One region of the Shewanella indica genome, then DNA from elsewhere that is predicted to be linked to it. Evidence: predicted binding sites of a transcription regulator. Region 1 holds the regulator's gene; each other region holds the start of a gene.

Region 1 (4,165 bases):
CTGCCTATCATGGGCAGGGGCAGATTATCCACACAGTAGTAACCCAGGTCTTCGAGTACCCTGAGGGCAACGGATTTTCCGGAACCGGAGCGGCCTGAGACTATAGCGAGTTTCATCCTGTGATCACCTGATAGAGTTCTGTTTCATCGCGGGATTTACGCAACTGCTTGAGTATTGCTTTGTCGCTGAGCTTTTCAGCCATGGCAGACAGGGTACTCAGATGTTGTTGGCATTGATCTGCGGGAACCAGAAGGGCGAACAGTATGTCCACCGGTTGGTTGTCTATGGCATCGAAGGCGATAGGCTCTTCGCATTTGACCAGCACGGCAATCGGCTCTGTGATATCAGGCAGCCGGCCATGCGGAATCGCAATACCATTACCTATACCTGTGCTCCCCATCTTTTCGCGGGCCAAAAGGCTTTCAAAAATCGCTTGAGAGGAAAGGGTGGGGTACTGGGCGCTGGCGAGATCGCTAATTAGCTCCAGTACCTTTTTCTTACTGCCCGGAGTGGCACAGGTAGTGCACTCCGGCCGCAGGATGGTACTCAGTTCCATCGTTAGTGTTTTGTCAGCTTTTCTTTATGTTTAATGACCTGACGATCCAATTTATCAATCAGAACGTCGATGGCGGCATACATGTCGGCATGTTCAGAAGTTGCATAGACTTCGCCGCCTGTGAGGTTGATCTTGGCTTCGGCAATCTGTTGCAGTTTTTGTACATTGAGCACAACGTGCACATTATTGATCTGTTCGAAATGGCGTTCAAGTTTCGAAAACTTACTTTCCACATAGTCACGCAGTGAGTCGGTGATCTCGATATGATGTCCTGTCAGGTTGATTTGCATAGAAAGATTCCTCCAATTTCCAACTGTGGATTTATAAACTCTTACGCTGGTTCGACGGTGGTATCATCATAGCCTCGCGATACTTGGCTATGGTGCGTCTTGCAACGTTGATTCCCTGTTCTGCCAGAAGTTGTGCCATCTTGCTGTCGCTCAAAGGTTTCTTCTGGTTTTCCGCTGCCACGAGCTTCTTGATAAAAGCCCTGATCGCCGTGGAAGAGCATTCTCCGCCATCTTCGGTACCGACATGGCTGGAGAAGAAGTACTTCAATTCAAATATTCCCCTCGGGGTATGCATATACTTTTGAGTGGTGACCCTGGAGATGGTCGATTCATGCATCTCGACCGCCTCGGCAATATCGTTGAGTACCATGGGTTTCATGGCCTCTTCACCATATTCAAAAAATCCCTGCTGGAACTGCACTATGCAGTTGGCCACCTTGAGCAGGGTGTCGTTGCGGCTCTCCAGGCTCTTGATAAACCATTTGGCTTCCTGAAGATGACCACGAATAAACTGGCTGTCTGATTGGCTGCGGGCGCTACGGGCCATGGCAGCATACTGTTGGTTGATCCCGAGTTTGGGCATACAGTCCGGATTGAGCTCCACTACCCAGCGGCCGCTCTTCTTCCAGACGCTGACATCCGGGATCACATATTCCTCGTCCATCGGCTGCACCAGCAAACCGGGGCGGGGATTGAGGCTCTGAATAAGGTTGATGGCGTCACGCAGTTGATCTTCCTTGAGCTTGGTCTTACGCATTAGGGTGCGAAAGTCGCGGGTAGCGATGAGATCCAGATGTTCGTCAATCAACAAGCGGGCGTCGGCCAGATGCGGGGTGTCGGCGTTGAACTGTTGCAATTGGATCAGCAGGCATTCGCGCAGATCTCTGGAGGCGATGCCGATGGGATCGAAGTGCTGGATCCGCTTGAGTACCGCCTCGACTTCATCGAGCTCAATCTCAGGGTTGCCCATGGCTTCGAGGATCTCCTCAGTGCTCTGGGTTAGATAGCCCTGCTCGTCAATGGCATCTATGATGGCGGTGGCAATGGCGTCGTCGGTATCGGAAAACGGGGTCAGGTTCTTTTGCCATTCCAGGTGTTCATAGAGACCTTCGCTGGTTTCACCCTGGAAGGGCATGTCATCTTCACGGCCCATAGCCGGCCCTGAGGCGCTGGCGGCGGTAAAGACTTCATCCCAGGTGGTATCCATAGGCAATTCATCCGGCATAGACTCATTGTTCAATGCCTCTGAGGTTTCTACCGTGGAACCATCTTCCTGCTTGACGCTCAATTCGCCGGCGTCGTTTTCCTTGTGGTTGTCGTCGATAGCGTCATCCTGGTTGTCCTCGGCCATCTCCAACAGAGGGTTGGCTTCCAAGGCTTCCTGGATTTCCTGCTGCAGCTCAAGGGACGACAGTTGCAGCAGGCGAATTGCCTGCTGCAACTGAGGTGTCATGGTCAACTGTTGACCCAATTTGAGCTGGAGTGACGCTTTCATTATACCGCTAATCCCTACTCGTTATTTTTCAAGGAAAAAATTCAATAATAACAAACTATAATACCCGGAATTGCCGCCGGATGACATGATCCTAACTATAGCCTGAATTGTTCGCCTAAGTACACAGCACGCACTTGCTGGTTGTCCAAGATTTCAGCGGGTGTGCCCTCGGCAATCAACTGCCCATGGCTGACAATGTAGGCTCGCTCACAAACGTCGAGCGTTTCGCGAACATTGTGGTCTGTGATCAGCACCCCCAAACCGCGGGACTTAAGCTGTTCGATGATTTTCTTGATATCGATAACTGAGATGGGATCCACACCGGCGAACGGCTCATCCAGCAGAATGAACTGTGGATTGGCGGCCAATGCCCGGGCGATTTCCACCCGGCGGCGTTCACCGCCGGAGAGGGACATCCCCAGGCTGTCACGTATGTGGGTAATGTGGAATTCTTCCAGCAACTGTTCGAGTTGTTCCTCGCGCTCGTCGCTGTTGAGCTCTTTGCGGGTTTGCAGTACGGCCATGATGTTGTCATGTACCGACAGCTTGCGGAAAATACTGGCTTCCTGTGGCAGATAGCCTATGCCTTTACGGGCACGCAGGTGCATGGGATCCAAGGTCAGCTCGTCGTCGTCAATGAAAATACGGCCCTTGTCACTCTGCACCAGGCCAACCACCATATAGAAGGTAGTCGTCTTGCCCGCCCCGTTGGGGCCCAGCAGCCCCACGATCTGGCCGGTATTGACCGATAGGCTGACATCTTTGACTACGTTGCGCTTCTTGTAACTCTTTGCCAGGTTTTGTGCCGTCAGGGTGCTGGTCATTGCGGCTCCTGCTGCTGTTCTTTCTTATTGAGATCCTGATAGTTTTCCGGCTGGATAACAGTGGTTACCCTATCTTGGCCTTTGCCGCTGCTTTCCGCTTCCAGCTGCTGCTTGTTGATGTCGTAGACTATCTTCTCGGCGGTTACTTCGCTGCCGTCCTGTTCCACTTTGGCTTGGCCTATCAAGGTCATGATGCGGCTGTCTATGTTGTAGTGGATCTCTTTGGCCTTGGCACTGGCCTGACGGCCATCTTCCAGCTTCTGGGTATAGGTGGCAGGTGAGCCCTTGGCCACCAGGATCCGCTCGCCACTCTTGTCCTCAGTGTAAGCCGTGAGTTCATCGGCCAGCAGCTTCAAACTGCCCTGGGTGACTGTGACAGGCCCGCCGTATACCACGCGCTTGTTTTTGATATCGGCAAACTGATTGGCGGCGCTGATCTCGACTTTTTGCAGCAGATCTTCTTCAATGGCCACTGCCGACAGGCTTGTGATGCACAAGAGGGCACCGATAAAAAGCTTACTTGGTTTCATAGGTTCCTTTCACCTGACTGGTCAGCTTTACTTGCTGAGCGTTGAGATCGGCATACAGGCCGGATCCCTTGATATTAAAGTCTCTGCCTTCGATCAGGATCTCGCGATCTGAGGTCATGATCATGGTGTCCAGATCCAGCTCCACATAACTGGTTTTCAGGCTCTGGATCGGTTCATTGGGGCTAATGGCGTCGATGATAACATTATTTTCAAGTACCACTCGGTTACTCTTGCGATTGAGCCTGCCCTCGTTGGCAGACAGGCGCCACTGCGCTTCGCCCTTGTCCGGATAGACCAGATAAACCGGTTGGTTGAAGAAGGTCTTCTCATTGGCTTCATAGTGTTCCATGTGCGCCGCCGCGACCCTGCTGGCGACATTGCCCTGCTCGTCAAAGTTGACTGAGCGCAGGTCATCGGCGACAAAGTCCGGCCGCACAACATCCACCGGCGCCTCGCTCTGTTGGGCGTTG
Region 2 (4,165 bases), 850 kb from region 1:
AGGGCTTGAGGAGCTGAACCAGACAGAGGGTGAACTCAAGTTGGCGGTGATCCTCACCGGAGCCAAGGCCCAGAGTGCGCCTGAACTTATCAGCGCTCCCTGAATGATTTGAGTTTCAGAGCCTTAAAATAGTAGCGCCCCAGGATTGCTCCCGGGGCGCTTTTTTTATTATCCGATGGCTTGACTCATCGGTTGATTGCAGGGCAATTAGAGGCTGTAGTACAGCTCAAATTCGACAGGGTGAGTGGTACGGCTGACACGCTCGGCCTCGGCTTGTTTCAGCTTGAGGTAAGAGTCGATAAAGTCATCGCTGAACACACCGCCGCGGGTCAGGAACTCACGGTCTGCATCCAGAGCCGCCAGGGCGACTTCCAGAGATTCGGCCACAGTCGGGATTTCCGCTGCTTCTTCGGCCGGTAGATCGTACAGATCCTTGTCCATGGCATCACCAGGGTGGATCTTGTTCTGGATACCGTCCAGACCGGCCATCAGCAGTGCTGCAAAGGCCAGGTAAGGGTTGGCCATAGGATCCGGGAAGCGGGTCTCGATACGGCGAGCCTTAGGGCTAGGTACCACAGGGATACGGATAGAAGCGGAGCGGTTGCGGGCAGAATATGCCAGCATCACAGGGGCTTCAAAGTGTGGCACCAAACGCTTGTAGGAGTTGGTGCTTGGGTTGGTGAAGGCGTTCAGGGCACGGGCGTGCTTGATGATACCGCCGATATAGTACAGGGCAGTTTCAGACAGGCCACCGTACTTGTCACCGGCAAACAGGTTAGTACCGTCTTTAGAGAGTGACTGGTGAACGTGCATGCCGCTGCCGTTGTCGCCGACAATCGGCTTGGGCATAAAGGTCGCAGTCTTGCCGTAGGCGTGAGCCATATTGTGGATCACATACTTAAGCTCTTGAATTTCATCGGCTTTCTTTGTAAGTGTGTTGAAGCGCGTGGCGATCTCATTCTGACCCGCGGTAGCCACTTCATGGTGGTGAGCTTCCACAATTTGACCCATCTCTTCCAGCACCAGACACATGGCGCTACGCAGATCCTGTGAAGAGTCTACTGGTGCTACCGGGAAGTAACCGCCCTTAACGAATGGACGGTGGCCTGTGTTGCCGTCTTCATAGCTGGTGCCTGAGTTCCATGCCGCTTCTTTGGCATCTATCTTGACGAAGGTGCCGCTCATGTCGGTACCGAAACGCACGTCATCGAACAGGAAAAATTCTGGCTCAGGGCCGATCAGCACAGTGTCGGCGATGCCGGTAGAACGCAAGTATTCTTCGGCTTTCTTGGCGATGGAGCGAGGGTCACGCTCATACCCCTGCATAGTGCCGGGTTCGAGAATATCGCAGCGGATCAGTGCTGTGGTTTCTTCGGTAAATGGGTCCAGTACAAAGCTGTCTGGATCTGGCATCAGTACCATGTCAGATTCGTTGATCCCTTTCCAACCACCGATGGATGAACCATCAAACATCTTGCCCTCTTCAAAGAAATCAGCATCTACCTGATGAGTCGGGATAGATACATGCTGTTCCTTACCTTTGGTATCGGTAAAGCGTAAATCAACAAACTTAACTTCCAACTCTTGCAGCTGTTGTAAAACTGATTCGACTGACATTATCAAGCCTCCGGTAGGGTAAAGGGGGTGCCCTTTGTCAACTCTTAGTATTTAGCGTCTGGCGCCTTGTTGGTTTCTATTAAGCCAAACTCATGCCAAGATGCTAAGATATTGAAAATAAAGGGAGTGGTAAAATCGAGGGCTGGCGAGACAAGCGGGTTTGCACTATAATGGTGCGTACTGTGTTCCAAAAAGGTGCGCTCACCATAATGGTGCGTGCGCTTATTCAGTAGGATATTCATAGGTGTTTAAAAAATAATCCTGTGCGATAGCCCCTCGCTAGAGTAGAATGGCACGCTTTTTAAAGCAACCATCCGGGGAAATAGTGTTCCCCAGCATGATGCTAGCCCAGGTTTTATAAGGCCTGGAAGGCAATCGCCAAGCAGTCATAAAGCGGTTGTACCATTCAATTTATATTGCTGCATCCCACAGAACAGAGATCGTAAGAGGCAAAACTGTGTTAGAGAATTTACGTAACATCGCCATCATAGCGCACGTTGACCATGGTAAGACTACCCTGGTAGACAAGCTGTTGGCACAGTCAGGAACCCTGGCAACCCGCGGAGAAGCCACCGAGCGGGTGATGGACTCCAACGATCTGGAGAAAGAACGTGGGATCACTATTCTGGCGAAGAACACCGCCATTAAGTGGAACGACTACCGCATTAATATAGTAGACACCCCTGGACACGCCGACTTCGGTGGTGAAGTAGAGCGGGTTCTGTCTATGGTTGACTCTGTACTGCTGCTGGTTGATGCGCAGGACGGTCCAATGCCACAGACACGCTTCGTGACCAAGAAAGCATTTGCCCAAGGCCTTAAGCCTATTGTGGTTATCAACAAGATTGACCGTCCGGGTGCCCGCCCTGATTGGGTTATCGATCAGGTATTTGACCTGTTTGACAACCTGGGTGCTACCGACGAACAGTTGGACTTCCCTATTGTGTATGCTTCTGCTCTGAACGGTTTTGCCAGCTTGGATCCCGATGAAGCCAGTGAAGATATGACACCGCTGTTCCAGACTATCGTTGAAAAAGTATCTCCTCCGGATGCCGATGCCGATGGTCCATTCCAGATGCAGATCTCTCAGCTGGACTACAACAGCTATGTAGGGGTTATCGGTGTGGGTCGTATCAAGCGCGGTAGCGTCAAGACCAACCAGCAGGTCACTATTGTTGGTGCCGACGGTAAAACCCGTAACGGCAAAGTCGGCCAGGTTCTGGGCTATATGGGCCTGGATCGCCACGAAGTGGACAGCGCCAATGCCGGTGATATCGTTGCCATCACAGGCCTGGGCGAGCTGAAGATTTCCGACACCATCTGTGCCGTCGGTCATGCCGAAGCATTGCCACCTCTGTCTGTTGATGAACCAACCATGACTATGACCTTCCAGGTCAACACCTCTCCTTTCGCAGGTAAAGAAGGTAAGTACGTGACTTCACGTAACATCCTTGAGCGTCTGCAACAGGAGCTGGTACACAACGTGGCCCTGCGTGTTGAAGAAACCGAGAGTCCGGATCGTTTCCGCGTATCCGGCCGTGGTGAACTGCACCTGTCTATCCTGATCGAAAACATGCGTCGTGAAGGTTATGAGCTGGCGGTTTCCCGTCCTGAAGTGATCATCAAAGAGATCGACGGCGAGAAGTGCGAACCATACGAGCAACTGACCGTGGATGTGGAAGAAGAGCATCAGGGTGGCGTTATCGAGAAGCTGGGTACCCGTAAGGCCGACATGCGCGACATGCAGCCAGATGGCAAGGGTCGCGTACGTATCGATTTCATGATCCCAAGCCGCGGCTTGATCGGTTTCCAGACTGAGTTTATGACGGCCACTTCGGGTACAGGTCTGCTGTATCATACCTTCGACCATTACGGTCCATACAAGGGTGGCGATATCGGCCAGCGTACCAACGGAGTATTGATCTCCAATGCGACCGGTAAGGCACTGACCTTTGCTCTGTTTGGTCTGCAGGATCGCGGTCGTCTGATGATTGGTCATGCCGCCGAGGTTTATGAAGGCCAGGTGATAGGTATTCACAGCCGCTCCAACGACCTGACAGTAAACTGCCTCAAGGGCAAGCAGTTGACCAACATGCGTGCTTCAGGTACTGACGAAGCTCAGGTACTGACTCCGCATATCCAGATGTCTCTGGAGCAAGCGCTGGAATTCATCGATGATGATGAACTGGTGGAAGTAACGCCTAAGAGCATTCGGATCCGTAAGCGTCATCTGACTGAAAACGACCGTAAGCGCGCCAGCCGCGGTTGATTGTGGTTGCGTTCGAGGTGATAGCCTCACAGTGAATAAAAAGCCCCGCTAAGCTCTAGCTTAGCGGGGCTTTTGTTTATCAAGATTAATCCTCTATTTGTCCCCTGCGATATTGCTGCTGCCATTGCTTGGGGGACAATCCCGTCCAAGTTTTAAAATGACGACTAAAAACAGCGATCTCGGCATAACCTAATTGCAGTGCCAGTTCGGTAATGGTTTGGGTGCCATAACTGAGTTGCTGTTTAGCGATATTTTGTCTGACTTCTTGCAGCAATTGAC
Region 3 (4,165 bases), 130 kb from region 1:
GGGTTGCCGGCGTCGCAACTGGAGCTGGAACTCACCGAAAATGCCCTGATTGAAGAACCGCTGGAGCTGGCCAAGGTGTTGGAGCGGATTGCTGCCTTGGGGGTAGTGTTGTCTTTGGATGACTTTGGCACCGGCTTTTCATCTCTCGAGCACATCAAATATTTTCCTATCAATGTACTTAAAATCGACAAGAGTTTTGTGGCTTCGGTCGAGCAGGATGAACGTGGTAAACGTCTGTTGTCTGCCTTGATTAATTTTGCCAACGGTTTTAACGTGGTGTCTGTGGCTGAGGGTATAGAGACAGAGGCGCAGGCACAGTTTTGTCGTGAACGAGGCTGCAATCTGCTGCAGGGATATCTTTACTGTCGGCCGATTCGGCCCACGGATTTTGAAGTGCAGCATATTTTACCTTTGCTGGCCGAGGGGAATGTTTGATTTTGCTTGCCTATTGGCAAAGTATGGTCAAAGATGCCTGCTCTTTTTGCTGGGCCATAACTCTCTTTACCGGGTCTTCCAAACATGAAAATCGGTATCCTCTCTCAATTTCCCGAGCTTTATTCTACCCGCAGGCTGGTGGAAGCCTGTGAGGGACGCGGTCATCAGGCCTTGGTGATCAATCCACTCAACTGTTATATGAACATCAACTCGGTGCAACCCAGTATTCATCTTGAAGGTGAAGAACTCAGCGGTTTTGATGCCATTATCCCGAGGATCCATGCCAGTGTGACTTTTTATGGCTGTGCCCTGGTGCGCCAGTTCGAGATGATGGGGGTGTACGCCGCCAATGATTCTATCTCCATTGCCCGCTCAAGGGATAAGCTGCGGGCACTGCAGTTGCTCTCTCGCAAAGGGGTAGGTATGCCGGTCACCGGCTTTGCCAGCAAGCCGGACGATATTCCGGATCTTATCGCCATGGTGGGTGGTGCGCCGCTGGTGATTAAACTTTTGGAAGGCACCCAAGGAATAGGCGTGGTGCTGGCCGAAACCAAGAAGGCCGCCGAGAGCGTTATTGAAGCCTTTCTGGGGCTTAAGGCCAACATTCTGGTACAGGAATATATCAAAGAAGCCAACGGCAGTGATATCCGCTGCTTCGTGGTGGGCGACAAGGTGGTTGCGGCCATGAAACGCCAGGGGCCGGAAGGAGATTTTCGCTCCAATCTGCATTTGGGTGGCAGCGCCGAGAAAATCAAGATTACCCCCCAGGAGCGCAAGAGCGCCATAGATGCAGTCAAGGCGATGGGGCTGGCTGTGGCCGGGGTGGATATTCTTCGCTCTGAGCGCGGCGCTTTGGTGCTTGAAGTCAATTCGGCTCCGGGTATTGAAGGCATAGAACTGACTACAGGCATCAAGGTGGCAGAGCCGATAGTGGAGCATATCGAAAAAATGGTTGCTGCCCGTAAACACAATCGAACTGTCATCGCCTAATTGCGCCTCGGGCTTTCCCCATATAGGAGTTCGCACCTTCCTTAGAATTCGAACTCATAGACATAGCTGAGCACTATCTTGGCATCGTCGTCCGGCAGATCCGTATCGGCTACCATAAAGGAGACAGAGCCTATGCCTGTGTCCTTGCTGATGGCCAAATGGTAGTCGGCGTAGTTGGAAACCTGGAACCAGCTCTGCACCACATCGCCGTCTGAATAACCATAGTGTGCCGTCAGCGTCACGGTTTCCGTGATGGGATAGCTGAAACCCGCGTGGATATAGCTCAAATCCTTGTTATCCAGCGGCGCTTTGGCTACATCATCACCGGCATTGACCACCTTGGCATAACCCAGCTCAAACCACTTCCAACTGAGGTTCAACGCCAGTTCGCCAAAGTCGATATCACCCTTGGCATCAGGATAACCATAGTAGAGATAGCCGATGTCATAGCCAAAGTCTTCGCCTATGCTGCCGGAGTAACCGCCGTAAAAATCGAGCTCGTAACTGGTGTCATCACCAAAGTCGACATTAGAGGCCCAGGTGCCCAGGTAAAAGCCAGAGTCGTGGCTGTAGTCTATACCGCCTTGAACGGCGACAGAGTCATTTGTTTGGGTAACCCCGCGCCACAGATAGTTGGAGGCGACGCCGATATTCCCTGATACAGTCGCCTGGACTTCGCCGGCCAGCAACAACAGACCTGCAATAACTGACATTGAAAACTTGGTGTGTTTCATTCTCATCCCCTCGATGGTTGGGTTCCGGAACCGGGCAAGCTTGACCGGCGCAGACACTCGTTATTGTCTTTGTGGGATGAGCGAATCTTGTGCCAAGTTTAAATGAATATGAAATACAGAAAGTTAGCTTTTATTCTGAAACTCAGTTAACAGATTGTTGCCTTTAGTTAGGGCGTTTTGCCCTTTTTTTGTGCAGTGGAATGTTGGGAACTACAGACAATAAAAAAACGCCTCAATATGAGGCGCTTTCATCCGTGAAAAGCAGTTTAGTTGACGCTGTCACGCAGTGCCTTACCGGCTTTAAACTTGGGAATAGTGGCTGCAGGGATCTGGATCTCTTTGCCGGTTTGCGGATTACGACCTGTGCGGGCCGCGCGGGTTGAGGTTTCGAAAGAACCAAAGCCTACGATGGAGATTTTAGATCCTTCTTTCATGGCATCAGTCACTGCTACTTCGAACGACTTGAGGGCGCGGGCAGCTTCTGCCTTGGACAGGTTTGCATGTTCTGCCATTTTTGCGATTAGTTCAGTTTTGTTCATCTGGAGCGTCTCTTCTTTCCGTCGATTGAATTATTATTGCCCATCTAACATGCCATAAGGTTTTTGGCTTGAAAAGGCCTTTCAGCGGGCTTCTTGGGCTTTATTCGCTATTTTTTAACCAAAATTATACAAAATTGTGAGCCGGTCGCTGATTTCCTTAAATTCAGTGCGATCTAGTCAGATTTTTCCTGTTGCAAGAAGCGTTTTGTGTTGGTGGAAAAAGCTACCCAATACTGGAATGCCAGCAAGGCCAACAACACAGCCGCCAGCGGCAGCAAGGGGATATTGCGTCCAGCCAGCTCAAGTTTGACATCTTCAGGCGTTATCTGCAGTGCCATCAATGCAGTAGCGGCCAATGCCAGTAGTCCCAGAGTCTGGATAAAGAGATAGATACGCAGTGCCCACAGCGACCAACTTGTACGTAACATTATGCCTACCAATACTGGGATGACTCCCAAGGTAAACAGATCTACTGCACCTGTGCTGATGGTGCGCCACAGTGCTACCCCGGCCAGTACCAGATAGAGGATGCAAAGCAGTACCAATGGTATTGGTCTTGAAATGGACATAAATGACTCCTGTGAGAAATGGGCCTAAGTCTATGGAAAGCCCTGGGGTGAGTCCAGCCGGATTTTAATCGCATTTTCCGGTAAAATGAGCGCCGACATTTTTGGCAGGATAACACTCAATGACAGAAGAGCAGTTCTGGGAGCTGGTCAGCCGCGACTATCCCGATCAGGAACAACAGGAACTCCAGGCGCGTTTGACCGAAAAACTGCAAAGCCTGGGCGATGATGAGCTGGCAGAGTTTGATAAGCACTTTGCCAGGCTGCTCAGGTTGAGTTACAGCTGGGATCTTTGGGGCGCAGCTTACATCATTGCCGGAGTTGATTCAGATTATGGTTTCGCCGAGTTCCGGAACTTCCTGGTGACTCTGGGAAAGGAGCGTTATCAGGCGGCCTGCAATGCAGCGGATTCGCTGGGAGAGCTGGAAGTTTGGCCGCAATTGAATGGTTACGCCTATCCTTTTGTTGAGGAGATAGATCTGCTGGCCGGCCAGCTATACGAGACCCGTACCGGCAAAGAGTTACCGTTTGTGCCTTCGGGGCTGAGTCAGCCCAAGGGCAAGCGTTTCAACGACCAGCCCAAGGCACTGCGTAAACAGTACCCCAAGCTCAGCGCCCGTTTCCCCTTCTAAGCAGACTTAGTCGTTACGCATCTGCTCGCACTGAAAGCCCTGGCGGCGGGAGTCAAAGCGGCAGTAGCTGCCGCACTCCCAAGGAGCCCCTTCTGCGGCCTGGGACTTCTCGATGGCGAACGCTTTACAGCTGGCATAGTCGCCAAAATCGTCCTCTTTGAGATAACGCCCCGAATCGAAACCATGGGTATAAATGAAGGCACTCCAGGTTTCCGGCCCCTTGGGTTTAGCATCCTGATTGATGGCAATGAGAACAATTCCCAGAGCGG
Region 4 (4,165 bases), 2.0 Mb from region 1:
GATCTTATCGTCAGTTCCTATGCCCACGTGACCAGTGTATCACTCAACTCTGCCACCGGCGCCGTGTTGAATCTAAGAGGTATTGGCGGGATCAGATTGGCCGATGTGCTGGCTGTTTCCGAAGTTTAATTCTGTTTCTGCCCCGGCTGCGCCGGACAGTATCTGAAAATCATGAGGTGAATTATGTCTTTTAACATTGCTCTGAGTGGGATTGCTGCGGCGCAGAAAGATCTCAATACCACGGCCAACAATATTGCCAACGTTAAGACGATAGGCTTTAAAGAATCCCGGGCCGAGTTTGCTGATGTGTACGCCAGCTCGATTTTCTCCAATGGTAGAACCACTGTGGGCGGCGGTGTCACCACCACTCAGGTGGCACAGCAGTTCCATCAGGGTAACCTGAACTCCACCAACAATGCGCTGGATATGGCGATCAACGGTGGTGGTTTCTTCGTGACATCATCCAGTGTCGGCAGTCAGGATTACTCTTTCACCCGCGCCGGAGCTTTTAAGCGTGATGACAACGGCTTTTTGGTCGATGCTGCCGGTAATTATCTGCAGAGCTTCCCGGTCGATAAAGATGGTAACTCCACTTCTGTGAGTCTGACTACCACCAAGCCGGTGCAGATCCCGGATACTGCCGGTAGCCCGCAGAAAACCAACAATGTTGGCATTAGCATGAACCTGGACTCCACTCAAGAAACTAAAGATCCGGCGCTGTTTGACCCATCCAAGTCAGATACTTTTAATAACTCCACTGCAGTGACCATTTATGACTCTTTGGGTAACTCCCACACCTTGACCACTTATTTTGTGCGTCCGGAAAATGGTGCTCATACCGGTGAGAGTAACTGGGTGGCCTACTACGCCATTGACGACAAGCCGGTCAATCTGGGCGGCGGCGCCGGAACCTACAACACGGACACTAACGGTGACGGTACTGCGGATGGTACAGGCACAGCACAAACTGCAGGTGGCTGGACTGGTGCCGTGCTTAAGTTCAACGATGTCGGCGGTTATATAGGTTCCGATCCTGCGGTGATCACCACAGAGCAGTTGGGGGTTGGTGGGGCCAACGTTCTTGGTCCTGCTGCTGACGGCACTCAAGCGATAACCATAGATTTCAACAATCCGACCCAGTTCTCGGAAAAGTTCAACGCCACGGAATTGACGCAGGATGGTGTAACAGTGGGCCGTTTGACTAATGTGGAAGTGGGTACAGACGGGTTGATCTCTGCTAAGTACAGCAATGGCTCAACAGTGCCTCTGGCACGGGTGGCGTTGGCACGCTTCTCCAATGAGCAGGGACTGAGCCAGGTGGGCAACACCTCCTGGAAAGCCAGCCTGGATTCAGGCGCGGCGCTGGCCGGTGAGGCCAACAGCGGTGTGTTTGGCAGTATCCGTTCATCAACACTGGAGCAATCCAACGTCGACCTGACCACTGAGTTGGTGGACCTGATTTCGGCCCAACGTAACTTCCAGGCCAACTCCCGTACTTTGGAAGTGAACAATACACTACAGCAAACCGTGCTGCAGATCCGCTAAGCCTTCCTGCGCAAGACATTGCCGCCCGGCAATGTCTTGCCGCATCTTTGTCTATTAACTCCCAAGTCACTGAAGTTCTTCTGCTGTCCTTGTGCTCAATTGCTCATTTTATTGGCACGATGTTTGCTTTTACCTGAATAGGTAAAAAGATTGACGGAGCAGCAGGTGGACAAACTTCTCTATGTCGCCATGACTGGCGCCAAACAAAACATGAATGCGCTGGCGGTTAGGGGTAACAACCTGGCCAATGCCAACACAGATGGTTTTAAGTCCGACATGGCTCAGGCCCGTGCGATGCAAGCCTTCGGTGAGGGCTTGCCGACCCGGGTGTTCGCCATGACAGAGTCGCCCTCGGCCAACTTTCAGTCCGGCCCTATCAAATCGACCGGACGGGATCTGGATATTGCCATCAAAGATCAAGGCTGGATTGCGGTGCAGGCCGCCGATGGCAGTGAGGCCTATACCCGCTCCGGTAGTCTGAGTTTTGACACTACAGGTTTGCTGCGTAACGACAGGGGCAACCCGGTAATGGGTGATAACGGCCCGATAGTGTTGCCGCTGCCGATAGACAAAATTCAGGTTGCCACAGACGGCACTATTTCTATTCGTCCTCAAGGCGCAACCGCCGAGGTGATAGAGGAGGTGGGTCGCATCAAGTTGGTTAACCCGGGCAATCAGAACCTGATGCGCGGTGAAGATGGCTTGTTCCGTACTTTGGATGGCAATCCGGCCGCCGCCGATCCCTTTGTCAATGTGGAAAGCGGCGCCGTGGAAGGCAGTAATGTCAATGCCGTGGATGAGATGGTCAACCTGATTGAGCTGCAACGTCAGTTTGAGCTGCAGGTAAAAATGATGAAAACCGCAGAAGAGAACGACAAGTCGTCCGCTTCACTGATGCGCATTAGCTAGGAGTAATTGATATGCATCCCGCGTTATGGATAAGTAAGACTGGGTTAGATGCCCAGCAAACGGACATCTCGGTGATTTCAAATAACGTCGCTAATGCCAGCACCATAGGCTACAAGAAGGGCCGGGCGATATTTGAAGACTTACTGTACCAGACAGTCAATCAGGCCGGCGGTATCAGCGCCTCCAACACCAAGTTGCCCAATGGCCTTAACCTGGGCGCAGGTACTAAAGTGGTGGCCACCCAGAAAATTTTCTCCCAGGGTAACCTGCAAACCACTGATAACGCGCTGGACATGATGATTGAGGGCCCGGGCTTCTTTGAAATTCAGCTGCCTGATGGCACCACGGCCTACACTCGTAACGGCCAGTTCAGTTTGGATGATACCGGCCAGATAGTGACTTCCGGCGCCGGCTATGTGTTGCAGCCTGCCATTACCATTCCGGACGATGCCACCAGTATTACCGTTTCCGCCGAAGGCGAAGTGTCGGTTAAAACCCCGGGCGCCGCCGAAAACCAGGTGGTCGGGCAGTTGACCATCTCTGATTTCATCAATCCGTCCGGCCTGGATCCCATAGGGCAAAACCTCTATCTGGAGACGGGCGCCAGCGGTACCCCAATTCAGGGCACGGCTTCACTCGACGGTTTGGGCTCCATTCGTCAGGGCTCGCTGGAAACCTCCAACGTTAACGTGACCGAAGAGTTGGTTAACCTGATTGAAAGTCAGCGGATCTACGAAATGAACTCCAAAGTCATTTCGGCCGTAGACCAGATGCTGGCCTACGTGAACCAGAATCTGTGATGAGGTGATGTGATGAAACCCTTGTTCCTTATCATTCCGGCTTTATTTCTGGGGGCTTGCAGCTCTACCCAGAACAAACCGATAGCCGATGATCCCTATTTTGCGCCTGTGTATCCTGAAGCGCCGCCGACCCGAATCGCACCGACCGGCTCTATCTATCAGGACAGCCAGGCATCTTCACTTTATTCGGATCTGCGGGCGCACAGGGTAGGGGACATCATCACTGTGGTGTTGGTGGAGTCGACCCAAGCGAAAAAGAGCGTCGGCAACAAGATCAAAAAAGGCTCGGACATGTCAGTGAACCCGCTCTACATGGGCGGCAACAATGTCACCATCAAGGGCAACCCGTTGGATTTTCGCTACGGCGACAGCATGGATACCAATCGCGAGGCCGATGCCGATCAGAGTAACAGTCTCTCCGGGCAGATCTCGGCCAACGTGATGCAGGTGCTGGGCAATGGCAACCTGGTTATTCGCGGTGAAAAGTGGATCACCATCAATAATGGCGACGAATTTATTCGGGTAACCGGCATTATTCGGCCGCAGGATATTACCCCTGAAAACACCATAGATTCGCCCAAAGTCGCCAATGCCCGTATTCAGTACAGCGGTACCGGCACCTTTGCCGAGTCGCAAAAGGTGGGCTGGCTGAGCCAGTTCTTCCTCTCTGACTGGTGGCCTTTCTGAGGATAAGCTCATGAAAATAAAATTAATCATGGCACTTGCCTGTTTGCTGGTTTCTCTTCCGGGGCAGGCCGAGCGCATCAAGGATATCGCCGATATCCAAGGGGTCAGGGACAACCAGTTGATAGGCTACGGCCTGGTGGTGGGGTTGCCGGGAACCGGGGAGAAGACCCGTTACACTGAGCAGACCTTCAAGACCATGTTGAAGAATTTTGGCATCAATCTGC

What was found. Region 1 encodes sigma-54, which starts transcription at its own class of promoters, with help from an activator protein. Its sites were predicted from a motif close to GTTGGCACGNNNNTNGNNT; they were not measured.
Region 2: a site for sigma-54 is predicted at 1,699-1,717, ahead of glnA (glutamate--ammonia ligase). Genes of this name have one in related genera too.
Region 3: a site for sigma-54 is predicted at 2,238-2,256, ahead of SIL79_RS03740 (TorF family putative porin). Genes of this name have one in related genera too.
Region 4: a site for sigma-54 is predicted at 1,656-1,674, ahead of flgF (flagellar basal-body rod protein FlgF). Genes of this name have one in related genera too.

Annotation. Positions count from the first base shown of each region.
Region 1 is NZ_JAWXXR010000001.1:927,594-931,758, reverse strand. Features, by position in the region: gene rapZ (RNase adapter RapZ) at 1-116, opposite strand, end outside; gene ptsN (PTS IIA-like nitrogen regulatory protein PtsN) at 113-556, opposite strand; gene hpf (ribosome hibernation promoting factor) at 559-846, opposite strand; gene SIL79_RS04280 (RNA polymerase factor sigma-54) at 878-2,341, opposite strand; gene lptB (LPS export ABC transporter ATP-binding protein) at 2,437-3,165, opposite strand; gene lptA (lipopolysaccharide transport periplasmic protein LptA) at 3,162-3,695, opposite strand; gene lptC (LPS export ABC transporter periplasmic protein LptC) at 3,682-4,165, opposite strand, start outside.
Region 2 is NZ_JAWXXR010000001.1:1,782,124-1,786,288, forward strand. Features, by position in the region: gene SIL79_RS08255 (hypothetical protein) at 1-103, shown strand, start outside; gene glnA (glutamate--ammonia ligase) at 208-1,617, opposite strand; gene typA (translational GTPase TypA) at 2,075-3,886, shown strand; gene SIL79_RS08270 (helix-turn-helix domain-containing protein) at 3,972-4,165, opposite strand, start outside.
Region 3 is NZ_JAWXXR010000001.1:797,589-801,753, reverse strand. Features, by position in the region: gene SIL79_RS03750 (putative bifunctional diguanylate cyclase/phosphodiesterase) at 1-435, shown strand, start outside; gene rimK (30S ribosomal protein S6--L-glutamate ligase) at 520-1,425, shown strand; gene SIL79_RS03740 (TorF family putative porin) at 1,467-2,159, opposite strand; gene SIL79_RS03735 (HU family DNA-binding protein) at 2,426-2,698, opposite strand; gene SIL79_RS03730 (hypothetical protein) at 2,872-3,267, opposite strand; gene SIL79_RS03725 (DUF4240 domain-containing protein) at 3,387-3,896, shown strand; gene SIL79_RS03720 (hypothetical protein) at 3,903-4,165, opposite strand, start outside.
Region 4 is NZ_JAWXXR010000001.1:2,887,145-2,891,309, forward strand. Features, by position in the region: gene flgD (flagellar hook assembly protein FlgD) at 1-129, shown strand, start outside; gene flgE (flagellar hook protein FlgE) at 184-1,545, shown strand; gene flgF (flagellar basal-body rod protein FlgF) at 1,711-2,454, shown strand; gene flgG (flagellar basal-body rod protein FlgG) at 2,466-3,254, shown strand; gene flgH (flagellar basal body L-ring protein FlgH) at 3,267-3,941, shown strand; gene SIL79_RS12980 (flagellar basal body P-ring protein FlgI) at 3,952-4,165, shown strand, end outside.